2 regions of the Lacrimispora xylanolytica genome follow, and region 2 is predicted to be linked to the other one. Evidence: predicted binding sites of a transcription regulator. Region 2 holds the regulator's gene; the other holds the start of a gene.

Region 1 (6,906 bases), 1.7 Mb from region 2:
TAATGCAGATGCCAAATTCCCTGAGATTCTTGATGAGAACCAGGAACCGGTTAAAATTACCCACGGTAACTATATCGCCCTTATGGAAAAACAGGACAGAAGCGTGCGAAAGTCAGCATTTGAGGCGCTTTACAGTGTTTATAGGCAGTTTGGAAATACACTTGCGTCTACCTTTTTTTCCAATGTAAAAAAGGCAGCTTTTTATGCATCTGCAAGAAATTACTCATCGTCAAGGGCACATTCCCTATCCGAGAATGAAATACCGGAAGAAGTCTATGACAATTTGATTAAGGCTGTAAGGGAAGGGATTTCCTATCTTCATGAGTACGTCTCCATTCGTAAGGAAGCTCTCGGAGTAGATGAACTTCATATGTATGATTTATACGTGCCCATGGTATCTTTGGAAGAAAAGAAAATATCCTTTGACGAAGCGAAAACCATGGTTCTGGAGGGACTAAAGCCTTTGGGAGAGGAATATCTGGCTCTTTTAAAAGAAGGATTTGATAACCGATGGATCGATGTGTATGAGAATGAAGGAAAGAGAAGCGGAGCTTATTCCTGGGGAGTTTATGGAATCCATCCTTATGTTCTCCTTAATTTTAATGGAACCTTAGACAGCGTATTTACCCTGGCTCATGAGATGGGGCATGCACTTCATAGCTGGTTTTCGGATAAAAATCAGTCCTATGTGGATGCAGGTTATAAGATTTTTGTTGCAGAGGTGGCTTCCACCTGTAATGAAGCTCTCTTAATCCGCCACCTTTTAGATACAACGAAAGATAAGAGTGAGCGTGCTTATCTGGTAAATCATTTTATGGATAGCTTCCGTGGAACCCTTTACCGTCAGGCAATGTTTGCGGAGTTTGAGGCTGAGACCCATCGCCTTGTAAAAGAGGGGCAGATACTGACGGCGGATCTTCTTGGTCAGACATACCATAAGCTCAATGAATTTTATTTTGGTCCGGATATGGTGGTTGATCCCGAGATTGATTACGAATGGTCCAGAATTCCTCATTTCTATACGCCATTTTATGTATATCAGTATGCTACAGGCTTTTCTGCTGCTGTAGCCATCAGCAGCAAGATCCTTTCCGGGGATCAGGAAGTAATTGAGGGTTATTTTAAATTTTTAAGCGGCGGAAATTCCATGACTCCCATAGACTTATTAAAGCTTTGCGGGGTGGATATGTCCACAGCAGAGCCGGTAAAGGATGCGCTTTTGGTATTTGCCGGGCTATTAAAAGAAATGAGAGGGCTGATTTAGGTCCAATTGCTGGTTGGGAAAGAGGGGAGCAGGTATGAATCTTTATCAGATGATATTTAAAAGAAGATCCATCAGAAAATTTAAAAAGGAACAGATTCCGGAACAGCTTTTAAAGGATATACTTTATTTCGGAAACTGTGTATTGAAGCTTCATGCGGACATTTCAGTGAAAATGGAAATATGCGACAACCTGGATGGCCATCTTCCGGTAAAAGGCTTATGGAAAGTAGAGGCTCCCTATTATCTGGTATTTTATTCCGAGGAGAAAGAAGGGTATCTGACAAACGCAGGATATATTCTGGAGCCGATTCTCTTATATATGACAGGGAAAGGCATTGGATCCTGCTATCTGGGGAATACCAGAATCACTGGTCATGAGATGGAAGGGGTTAAGCAGGTCGTTGCAGTTGCTTTTGGCTATCCAAAAACACTTCTGTACCGGGATCCGGCTACGGCAAAGCGCTTACCATTAAAGGAACTTTGTGTATTTAAGGAAGAAATCGGTGAGCCAATGAAAAATATTTTAAAAGCAGCAAGGCTGTCTCCGTCGGCTATGAATAACCAGCCCTGGCGGTTTATTGTATACCACGACAGGATTTATATCTTTGCCTGCAGAGAATTTCTGCCTTCTGCGCCCTTAGTTTCCATGCGTGATATCAGTATCGGGATTATGCTGTCCCATCTAACCATTGCCGCGGAAGAGATGTGGATGAACATCAAGCTGGAAGCCGAAGAGACAATGCTTAAAAAGTCCTTTAAAAGCGGGACTTATGTTACGACTGCGTATGTCAAAGAATTCAACTGCTGATTATATGTTATCTCGTATAAAAAGGAGAAGGTCCGATGGTATGGACCTTCTCCTTTTGCATGCTTATTCAATTGGAATATATCGGTTTTCTTCAATTTCCTTAGGAGCTTCCTTGGGAAGCATAAGCTTTAAGATTCCGTTTTCAAACGATGCCTTGATATCTTCCTGTCTGATTTTGGTTCCTACGTAAAAGCTTCTTTTTAAAGAACTGTGATACCGTTCTCTGCGGATATAGTTCTTTTCTTCGTCGGAGTTATTTTCTGAATTGTTTTCAGCAAGGATGGTGAGATACCCATCTTTTAGCTCTGCCTTTACCATTTCCTTCTGAAAGCCAGGCAGTTCCATATCTATAACATAATGGTCACCGCCGTCTTCAATATCGGTTTTCATTAAGGATTGCTTGTTGAAGTATGCATCTGTAAAAAACGGATCATTGAAAAAGTCATCAAATAAATTGTTTCTTCTGGATAATAACATATCAGTTCCTCCTTTTCATTCGATAGATGCAGCACCACTCATTGGTGTTTTCTATTTGTTATATATGTAATATAACACACATTGTTAGCACTGTCAACAGGTGAGTGCTAATATTTTTCATTGAAACTACGTTGCTAGTATGAATAGAAAATGATAAAATAACCATGTTTGAAATATTTTAAAGTGAGGAATGGGATCCATGAAACGGGAAGTTGACTTAAATGAGATTTCCGATGGGAAATTATATGGCATAAATGATATGGTAAAGGCAGACTGCAAGGATTGCAGGGGCTGTTCTGACTGCTGTCAGGGGATGGGACAATCTGTCACCCTGGATCCTCTTGATTGTTACCGTTTGTGTGAGAATCTATCCTGTACCATGGAAGCATTGCTTCAGGATAAGCTTGAATTAAATGTAGTTGATGGAATCGTACTTCCCAATCTAAAAATGGCAGGTGAGGATGAACGATGCAGTTTCCTAAATCATGAGGGAAGATGCAGCATCCATAGCTTCCGTCCTGGAATCTGCCGTCTGTTTCCCTTAGGCAGGGTTTACGGGGAACAGGAAATGAAGTATATTCTCCAATTGCATGAGTGCAGAATGGAAGAGCGGACAAAGGTCAAGGTAAAAAAGTGGCTGGATACATCTGATGTAAAACAGTACGAAGCCTTTGTGCTAAAATGGTATCATTATTTGAAACATTTAGAAAAACGCATCAAGACAGAAAATGACCCATCCTTTGCTAATCAGGTGAGCATGTATGTGTTAAAAAACTTTTATTTGATACCCTATCAAATGGAACAGGATTTTTATAGTCAGTTTGAAAGAAGGCTTGAAGCGAGTACCTTCTTATGATAGAATTGGTAAGAATAGAGAATAATAAGAATAAATGGAACCCAGGAGGAGACAATGATCAGGCAATTAATTGAAAAAATCCAGAAGACAAAGGCACCAATCTGTGTAGGACTTGACCCCATGCTTGACTATATACCGGAACATGTCTTAAGTAAGGCATTGGAAGAGTTTGGTGAGACTCTGGAAGGTGCTGCAGAAGCAATCTGGCAGTATAATAAAGAAATTATAGATCATGTATACGATTTAATCCCCTCCGTAAAGCCTCAGATTGCCATGTATGAACAGTTTGGCATTGAAGGATTGCAGGCTTATGTAAAAACAGTAAATTATTGTCAGGAAAAAGGCCTTCTTGTGATTGGCGATGCAAAACGAGGCGATATCGGTTCTACTTCATCTGCTTATGCTACGGCTCATATTGGTAAAGTACAGGTAGGAAGCAATCGTTTCACCGCATTTGGGACAGATTTTCTTACCATCAATCCGTATCTGGGAACTGATGGCGTGAAACCTTTTGTGGACGTATGTAAGGAAGAGGACAAGGGACTTTTTGTTCTTGTTAAGACCTCCAATCCCTCCAGTGGAGAATTTCAGGACCGGCTGATTGATGGACGTCCTTTGTATGAGATGGTAGCCGAAAAGGTAGTAGAATGGGGTGCCCAGTCCATGGACGGAACCTACAGCAACGTAGGCGCAGTGGTAGGAGCCACTTATCCCGAGATGAGCAGAATTCTCCGTAAGCTTATGCCCAATACTTATTTTCTGGTTCCAGGCTATGGTGCCCAGGGCGGAACTGCTGAGGATTTAAAACCTTGTTTTAATGAAGATGGATTAGGCGCTGTGGTAAATTCCTCCAGAGGAATCATCGCTGCATATAAGCAGGATAAATATAAGAAATATGGTGCAGAGCACTTTGGTGAGGCCTCAAGGCAGGCAGTCATCGATATGGTAACAGACATCAACCGGGTATTATAGGGGGACATCATGGCGAAAGTAATGGAATCAGCAAGAGTCGCCAGTCAGGATAAGCTGGCTGATGGCGTATACAGCATGTGGATTGAAACAGAGAAGTTTGCAAAAGAAGCAGTACCAGGCCAGTTTATTTCTTTGTATACAAAGGATAATTCCAAACTTCTGCCCCGTCCCATCAGTATTTGTGAGATTGACAGGGAAAAGGGCCTGATCCGAATTGTATACCGGGTGTTAGGCAGTGGTACAGAGGAATTCTCCTATTATAAAGAAGGGGATTATGCAGAGATCCTTGGCCCCCTGGGCAATGGTTTCCCTCTGGAACCCGGGGCAGCAGGAAAACGGGCATTCATCATAGGCGGAGGAATTGGAATCCCTCCTATGCTGGAGCTGTCTAAGCATCTTGCCTGTGAAAAACAGATTATTCTTGGTTACCGGGACACCATGTTCCTGGAAGATGAATTCACTCCTTATGGTACCACCTTTGTAGCCACAGAAGATGGCAGTCAGGGAACAAAAGGGAATGTACTGGACGCAGTGAGAGAGCATGGCCTGAGCGCAGATGTAATTTTTGCCTGTGGGCCAACCCCCATGTTAAAAGCGATAAAGGCATATGCCATGGAGAACGAAATTGAGTGCTATCTCTCTTTGGAGGAACGTATGGCATGTGGTATCGGTGCGTGTCTGGCCTGTGTCTGCAAAAGCAGTGAGGTGGATGAGCATTCCATGGTTCATAATAAGCGGGTCTGCAAAGACGGCCCGGTATTCCGGGCAGAGGAGGTAGACTTTTAGATGAATACAAAAGTAAATCTGGCTGGAATTGAACTGAAAAATCCTGTTATGACAGCTTCTGGAACCTTTGGCTCAGGGGAAGAGTACAGTGAGATGTTTGATTTAAGTCATCTTGGTGCTGTCGTCACAAAAGGCGTTGCAAATGTGCCCTGGCCGGGCAATCCTACGCCAAGAATCGCGGAAACATATGGCGGTATGCTCAATGCCATTGGACTTCAAAATCCTGGTATGGAGGTTTTTGCTCAAAGAGACATTCCGTTTTTAAAGAAGTATGATACAAAGATAATCGTCAATGTCTGCGGAAAGACAACAGAAGATTATCTTGCAGTAGTGGAGCGGCTTTCTGAGGAGCCGGTGGATATGCTGGAGATAAATATCTCCTGTCCCAATGTGAAGGAGGGCGGAATCGCCTTCGGACAGGATCCAAAAGCAGTGGAAGCCATTACCCGTGACGTAAAAAAGTATGCGAAGCAGCCGGTTATCATGAAATTAAGTCCCAACGTGACTGATATTGGAGTCATGGCAAAAGCGGCAGAAGCTGGCGGTGCTGATGTTATTTCCCTTATTAACACATTGACTGGAATGAAGATCGATATTAACCGCCGTACCTTTTCTGTTGCCAATAAAACAGGCGGACTTTCCGGTCCCGCGATTAAACCCATTGCAGTCCGTATGGTATACCAGGCAGCCAATGCAGTGAAGATTCCAGTCATCGGTATGGGTGGTATTATGGATGCGAATGATGCCATCGAATTTATTCTGGCAGGAGCAACTGCGGTATCTGTAGGAACCGTCAATTTCAGAAATCCATATGCAGCCGAAGAGGTGGTTAAAGGCATTGAGGCTTATATGGAGCGATACGGTGTGAAAGATATTAAGGAACTGATCGGTGCTGTAAGGTAGATGACAGGAATTTAAGCAAGAACTTTTTGAATAGAGAGGATAAAAATGGAACAGTATAAACAGGAATTTATAGAATTTATGGTGGACAGCAATGTTCTTAAATTCGGCGACTTTACACTGAAAAGCGGAAGAAAATCGCCATTTTTTATGAATGCAGGTTCTTATGTAACAGGAGCCCAGTTAAAAAAACTGGGAGAATATTATGCAAAGGCCATACACGAAACCTTTGGCGATGATTTTGACGTATTATTCGGGCCTGCCTATAAAGGAATTCCCTTAAGTGTTGCTACGACCATTGCCTTTCATGAACTCTATGGCAAGGAAATTAAATATTGTTCCAACCGGAAAGAAGAAAAGGATCATGGCGATACAGGAATTCTTCTTGGAAGTCCTATAAAGGATGGGGACCGTGTGGTAATTATTGAAGATGTGACCACCTCTGGTAAATCCATTGAAGAAACATTTCCTATTATTAAGGCACAGGGAGATGTAGAAATATTAGGACTTATGGTTTCCCTAAACCGAATGGAAAAAGGAAAGGGTGATAAAAGCGCCCTTGATGAAATCCAGGAAAAGTATGGATTTAAGGCGTCAGCCATCGTTTCTATGGCAGAGGTCATCGAACATTTATACAATAGAGAATATGACGGTAAAATCATCATTGATGATGCTCTGAAAGCTGCGATTGATACTTATTATGAAATCTATGGAGTGAGATAAGGAGAGCCTGATATGGAAAGAGTTTACAAGACTATGAGAAATGTAGGAGCGTTAAGCCTTGGAGTTGGTATTGTTGTAACTGTAATTGGCCTTGCTGCAGGAATTATATCCATCATCAAT
Region 2 (6,906 bases):
CAACGCCGTATACCTTGGTGCCGGATAGCTTCTGCCCTGATGCGTAGGCTTCAATGAGATAAGTGCCATTTTCGTAGGTATCCCAGGGAACGTTCACTTCAAATCCATAATTACCGGTACCGCTTCCCTGCGCGGCTAAATCCTCCCGGTGTTTGGAAGCAGTGGTTTCAAGCTCAGCCGTCACCTGACCGCTTGTTTGGTTGGTGATAATGACTCTTACAGGCAAGGTGGATTCTCGTTCTGAGCTGTTAAATGCCCAGCCCCGGACATTTTTATCATCCGCACCGTCGATAATACCGGTTACCGGATTACCATAGGCTTTTAATGTGTTTATTAAAACAAAGATTGTCATCAGTAAAATTCCAGAAATGTGGTGAAGGTTCTTCCTATTTTGCATATTACAAATACTTCCTTTCTTTTTTACAAACTGTAATATAAATTAACACTCTTATAATTATATGTAACAGTTTTGTAATAAATGAGGTACAAGTATTCATTTTACATATTTTTCCAGAAAAGTCAAGGCTAACTTATTTCATACTATTAGGGGAGAGAATTTTGGACATCAAAAAAGCACCTCAGAAAGCGAAATTAAATCGCTTATCTGGGCGCCATTTGGACATGTATTATTTTACATTCACTGCAAAAATCTCTTTTGTCTGTCTGCCGAAGTTTAGGGCCTCTTCCCGGCTTCCAAAGTAGATATCAACCTTATTTCCTCTGATTCCGCTTCCAGTATCCTCCACAGTATAGATGACGTCATCGATCATGACCATAGTGCCGATTGGCAAAATTGTAAGATCCGCAGACAAGGTATGCTGTGCTCTTGGTGTAGTACCGGAGTAGGTCCGGCCGATTTTTCCGCTTTTGCTGGGGCAATATGCAGTTGCAGAAAAAAGTCCCAGTGATGCTCCTTTTTCAAAAACAGGTCCAGTTGGCTCTGTCTCTTGCGGTTCTGTTTCTTTTTTAATACCAGGTCCGATTTCCTCTGAGTTTTTTGTGTCCTCAGTACCACTCTCGGATTTGGCATCACTTTTTATCGTTTGGACACTCCCGGACTGTGCATCCGCTGTAGTCTGTTCTTTACCAGCAGCTTCATCTGCCATTGCAGACGTAGATAACAGCAGAATACAAAGGATTGTCAGGAGTCCTGTGATTCGTAGCTTACCTGAAAAACGCTTCATGATTTACCTCGCAATCGTGTTGTTATGGTGTATCATTTACTATTATATTACAAAAGTGTTAAAAGTCAAGAAAAAAATGTCAACACCTTTGTAATATATGCTTGTACTATGTTTAAAAATGTAGAAAGTGGTCATAAAAACTTAACGTATTTTTTTTATAGGAATGTATTGACAAATGTAGAAAAAAAGCATATATTATGAAAAGAAGATGTTAGCACTCCCAAACGTTGAGTGCTAACAAAGCACTAATAAAGCATTAAGAAAGGAGAGTGGCAGTTTGAAGGATAAAGATCAGCTGGATGAGCGGAAGATAACCATATTAAAGGCCATCATTAAAACTTATCTGGAAACCGGAGAACCGGTTGGATCCCGAACCATATCAAAGTATACGGATTTGAATTTAAGCTCCGCCACAATCCGTAATGAGATGTCTGATTTAGAGGAACTGGGCTACATTGTTCAGCCTCATACTTCAGCAGGAAGAATTCCTTCCGACAGGGGATACCGATTCTATGTGGATCAGATCATGCTGGAAAAGGAAGAAGAAGTAACAGAAATCAAAGATATGATGCTAAAGAGAGTAGACCGTGTAGAGCTTATGTTAAAGCAGATGGCAAAGCTTCTGGCTCAGAATACCAACTATGCGGCTATGATCAGCGCTCCTCAGTATCAACGAAATAAGCTAAAGTTTATCCAGCTGTCAAAGGTAGATGAAGGAAAGCTTCTGGTGGTGATTGTCATTGAAGGCAATATTATTAAGAACACCATGATTCCCATTGATAAGGAACTGGATGACGAAGGATTGTTAAATCTAAACATTCTTTTAAATAGTGCCTTAAACGGACTGACCATAGAAGAGATTAATCTGGAAGTGATCAGCAGGTTAAAGGTTCAGGCAGGCCATCACAGTGAAGTGGTTGACCGGGTACTGACCGAGGTGGCAGCAGCCATTCGGGCAGATGATGAGGATTTACAGATTTATACCAGCGGAACTACTAATATTTTTAAATATCCGGAGCTGAGCGAGGGAGATAAGGCAAGCAGACTTCTTGGAACTCTGGAGCAAAAGGAGCTTTTGCAGGAGCTGGTTGATGATGTCAATGACTCGGAAAGCAATTCCGGTATCCAGGTTTATATCGGAGATGAAGCACCGGTTAAGGATATGAAGGACTGCAGCATTGTAACAGCCAATTACGAGCTTGGGGAAGGGTTACGAGGAACCATTGGAATCATCGGCCCTAAGCGAATGGATTATGAGAAGGTTCTCAGTACTCTGCGCAATTTAATGACGCAGCTTGATGTGATATTGAAAAAAGATGAAAGGTAAGGGTAAGAACATTGAGCATGGAAGATGTGAAAACAGAGGAAAAACTGGCAGATGAGATTTTGAATGAGGAAGATGCCGTTTCCGCTGAAAATGAGATAGAAGGCACAGAGCCCACAGCAGAAGAGACTGCATCTGAGAACGGGCAGAACGAAGAAGGAAGCACAAAAGGCGATACTGCAAAGAAAGGCTTCTTTGGTAAGAAAAAAGATAAGCCGGATCCAAAGGATGAAAAAATCGAGGAACTGACAGACCGTCTCCAGAGAAGTATGGCAGAATTTGATAACTTCAGAAAGAGAACAGAAAAAGAAAAGTCAGCCATGTTTGAAATCGGGGCAAAGGATATCATTGAACGAATCCTTCCCGTTGTTGACAATTTTGAACGAGGCCTTGCAGCCATTCCGGAAGAGGAAAAGGGATCTGCATTTGCTGAAGGCATGGAAAAGATTTACAAACAGCTTATGAAATCTCTGGAAGAAGCAGGAGTAAAGCCAATTGAAGCAGTTGGCCAGCCATTTGATCCAGATTTCCATAATGCAGTGATGCACATGGAAGATGAATCTCTGGGAGAGAATGTAGTTGCACAGGAACTTTTAAAAGGTTATACCTACCGGGATACTGTGGTGAGACATTCCATGGTACAGGTAGCTAATTAATAATAAAATATAAAAATCTGAAAACATGTTACATTTGTTTCATAAATTAGGAGGAAGAAAACTATGGGCAAGATCATTGGTATTGACTTAGGTACAACAAATAGCTGTGTAGCCGTTATGGAAGGCGGTAAGCCAGTTGTTATCCCTAACAGCGAAGGAGTAAGAACAACTCCATCTATCGTAGCATTTACAAAGAACGGTGAAAGATTAGTAGGTGAGCCTGCAAAGCGTCAGGCAGTAACAAATGCAGACCGTACCATCTCTTCCATCAAGAGACATATGGGTACCGATTACAAGGTAACCATTGACGGCAAGAACTACAGCCCTCAGGAAATCTCTGCTATGATTCTTCAGAAATTAAAAGCAGATGCAGAGGCTTACTTAGGTGAGAAGGTTACAGAAGCTGTTATTACCGTACCAGCTTACTTTAACGATGCTCAGCGTCAGGCAACCAAGGATGCTGGTAAGATCGCTGGTCTTGATGTAAAGCGTATCATCAATGAGCCGACAGCAGCAGCTTTGGCATACGGCCTTGACAACGAGCATGAGCAGAAGATCATGGTATACGACTTAGGCGGTGGTACCTTCGACGTATCTGCAATTGAAATCGGTGACGGCGTAATTGAAGTACTTTCCACCAACGGTGATACCCGCTTAGGTGGTGACGATTTCGATAACCGTATCACACAGTGGATGGTCGACGAATTCAAGAAAGCAGAAGGCGTTGATTTATCTGGTGATAAGATGGCTATGCAGAGATTAAAAGAAGCAGCAGAGAAGGCAAAGAAAGAACTGTCTTCCTCTACAACTACAAACATTAACCTGCCATTTATTACAGCAACAGCTGAAGGCCCGAAGCATTTAGATATGAACTTAACAAGAGCTAAATTTGACGAGCTTACCTTAGATTTAGTAGAGCGTACAGCAGTTCCAGTTCAGAATGCATTAAAAGATGCAGGCATTACATCTGCTGAATTAGGAAAAGTACTTTTAGTTGGTGGTTCTACCCGTATGTTAGCAGCTCAGGAAAAAGTAAAACAGCTGACAGGCAAAGAGCCTTCCAAGTCTTTAAATCCAGACGAGTGCGTAGCGATTGGTGCCAGCATTCAGGGTGGTAAGCTTGCAGGCGATGAAGGCGCAGGCGATATCCTTTTACTTGATGTTACTCCACTTTCCTTATCCATCGAGACTATGGGTGGCGTAGCAACAAGATTAATTGAGAGAAATACTACCATTCCGACAAAGAAGAGCCAGGTATTCTCCACAGCAGCTGACAACCAGACCGCTGTAGATATCCACGTTGTTCAGGGTGAGAGACAGTTTGCAAGAGATAACAAGACCTTAGGCCAGTTCCGTCTTGATGGAATTCCACCAGCAAGAAGAGGCGTTCCTCAGATCGAAGTTACCTTTGATATTGATGCCAATGGTATCGTTAACGTGTCCGCTAAGGATTTAGGAACAGGTAAGGAACAGCACATCACCATTACTTCCGGCTCCAACATGTCTGATTCTGATATCGACAAGGCTGTGAAGGAAGCGGCTGAATACGAGGCACAGGATAAGAAGCGTAAAGAAGGCATTGATGCAAGAAACGATGCTGACTCCATGGTATTCCAGACAGAGAAAGCTCTTCAGGAAGTTGGAGATAAGATCGACGCTAACGATAAAGCAGTAGTAGAAGCGGATTTAAATGCATTAAAAGAAGCCATCAACAGAGCTCCAATCGACGAGATGACAGATGCTCAGATCGAAGATATCAAGGCAGGCAAAGAAAAACTGATGACAGGTGCACAGGCTTTATTTGCTAAGGTTTATGAGCAGGCTCAGGGACAGGGTGCAGGTCCTGACATGAGTGCAGCAGGTGCTTCCTATGAAGACGGCGACGTAGTTGACGGAGAGTACAAAGAAGTGTAAAATAGTCTGGTCAGTTGACAGGGCTTTGGAGAAAGTGTTGTAGCGATACAGCACTTTTTCCGCAGGCATGAGTTCTTTTGTATAGCCCGGTAAAAACGTAGCTTACAGTTTGGGCTCTTATGTTCGGCAGGAGATGTCCTGCCGGGCTTCCTTAGTTTATGAAAGGTAGACCTAAGATGGCAGAGAGTAAAAAAGATTATTATGAGACCCTTGGCGTTCCAAGAGATGCAGATGATGCAGCAATTAAGAAGGCTTACAGGGCATTGGCTAAGAAATACCATCCGGATACAAATTCCGGGGACGCTGTGGCAGCAGAGAAGTTTAAACAGGCTTCTGAGGCTTACAGTGTATTAAGCGATCCTGATAAGAGACGTCAGTATGACCAGTTTGGATCAGCAGCATTTGATGGCAGCGGTGGACCTGGCGGTTTCGGTGGCTTTGATTTTGGCGGAGCAGATATGGGAGATATCTTTGGAGATATTTTCGGGGATATCTTTGGCGGCGGCCGTTCCAGAGGCGGCGCTGCGTACAATGGTCCGGCCAGAGGAGCCAATGTAAGAACCAGCGTCCGTATTACCTTTGAAGAGGCGATTTTTGGCTGCGAAAAAGAGATTGAAATTAATTTCAAAGAGGAATGTAATACTTGTCACGGAAGCGGCGCAAAGGCAGGAACATCCCCCATTACCTGTACCAAGTGTAACGGTAAAGGTAAGATCATGTACACCCAGCAGTCCTTCTTCGGTCAGGTTCAGAGTGTTCAGACCTGTCCCGATTGTGGCGGTACTGGTAAGGTAATCAAGGAGAAATGTCCCGATTGTTATGGAACTGGTTTTATAACAAAAAGAAAGAAAATCAGTGTTGCAGTTCCCGCAGGAATTGATAACGGCCAATCCATTCGTTTACAGAGCAAAGGAGAGCCAGGCACTAATGGAGGAGAAAGAGGCGATCTTTTAGTAGAGGTTGTTGTGTCCAATCACCCTATCTTTAAGCGTCAGGATACCAGCATTTTCTCAACCGTACCGATTTCCTTTGTCAATGCAGCATTAGGCGGTACCATTAAGATCAAGACCGTTGATGGCGACATGGATTACGAGATCAAACCAGGAACTCAGACCGATACCAAGGTTCGATTAAAAGGAAAGGGAGTTCCTTCCTTAAGAAACAGAGCGGTCCGCGGTGATCATTATGTAACTCTGGTAGTACAGGTTCCAGAGCGCCTCACAGAAGCTCAAAAAGATGCCCTTAAGAATTTCCAGGATGCCATGAATGGAACCACGGATGGGGAAAAACATAAAAAAAAGGGAATCTTTAAATAGGTTTTCAGGGGATACATGTAAAGGGGAAGGTTAGGAATGAAGAAGATTCAGGGAAAGTTTATGCTTTTATTATGCTTCCTGCTTCTTTCCGGAATGTTTCCGGGGCGTGCTGCAGCCGATGAGACACAGGCAGTAAGAAAATATCCAGGCTTTCACGGTTCCGGAACCAGTTTTCAGGGACCGGTGGAAGGACCGAATCATTATGACTGCTGGGACGATGACGAAGATGACGACGATGGCCCAGACAGCCGCAGCTATGAAAGAGGCTGGCGTTACAGTCCGGCAGGCTGGTGGTATCAGTATGGAGATGGTACCTGGCCTTCTGACAGCTGGAAATACATTGACAGCAGATGGTACCGCTTCGATCAGGGCGGCCATCTGCTTATGGGATGGTATGTGGACCAGAATGGGAACCGGTACTATTTAAATCCAGTGGATGACGGTACCTTAGGGTCTATGCGGATTGGCTGGCAGATCATAGACGGAAAAGCATATTACTTTCATACCATGTC

The links. Region 2 encodes HrcA, which represses chaperone genes, less so after heat shock. Its sites were predicted from a motif close to TGTTAGCACTCNNNNNNNNNGAGTGCTAACA; they were not measured.
Region 1: OW255_RS12825 (Hsp20/alpha crystallin family protein) is a predicted target of HrcA. The motif match lies at 2,632-2,662, and genes of this name have one in related genera.

What each region holds. Positions count from the first base shown of each region.
Region 1 covers NZ_CP113524.1:2,727,474-2,734,379, reverse strand. The annotation lists gene pepF (oligoendopeptidase F) at 1-1,264, shown strand, start outside; gene OW255_RS12830 (nitroreductase family protein) at 1,299-2,072, shown strand; gene OW255_RS12825 (Hsp20/alpha crystallin family protein) at 2,136-2,549, opposite strand; gene OW255_RS12820 (YkgJ family cysteine cluster protein) at 2,749-3,405, shown strand; gene pyrF (orotidine-5'-phosphate decarboxylase) at 3,460-4,377, shown strand; gene OW255_RS12810 (dihydroorotate dehydrogenase electron transfer subunit) at 4,387-5,163, shown strand; gene OW255_RS12805 (dihydroorotate dehydrogenase) at 5,164-6,066, shown strand; gene pyrE (orotate phosphoribosyltransferase) at 6,112-6,786, shown strand; gene OW255_RS12795 (hypothetical protein) at 6,799-6,906, shown strand, end outside.
Region 2 covers NZ_CP113524.1:1,020,544-1,027,449, forward strand. The annotation lists gene OW255_RS04910 (3D domain-containing protein) at 1-397, opposite strand, end outside; gene OW255_RS04915 (3D domain-containing protein) at 627-1,184, opposite strand; gene hrcA (heat-inducible transcriptional repressor HrcA) at 1,462-2,511, shown strand; gene grpE (nucleotide exchange factor GrpE) at 2,556-3,164, shown strand; gene dnaK (molecular chaperone DnaK) at 3,228-5,078, shown strand; gene dnaJ (molecular chaperone DnaJ) at 5,255-6,394, shown strand; gene OW255_RS04940 (glucan-binding protein) at 6,431-6,906, shown strand, end outside.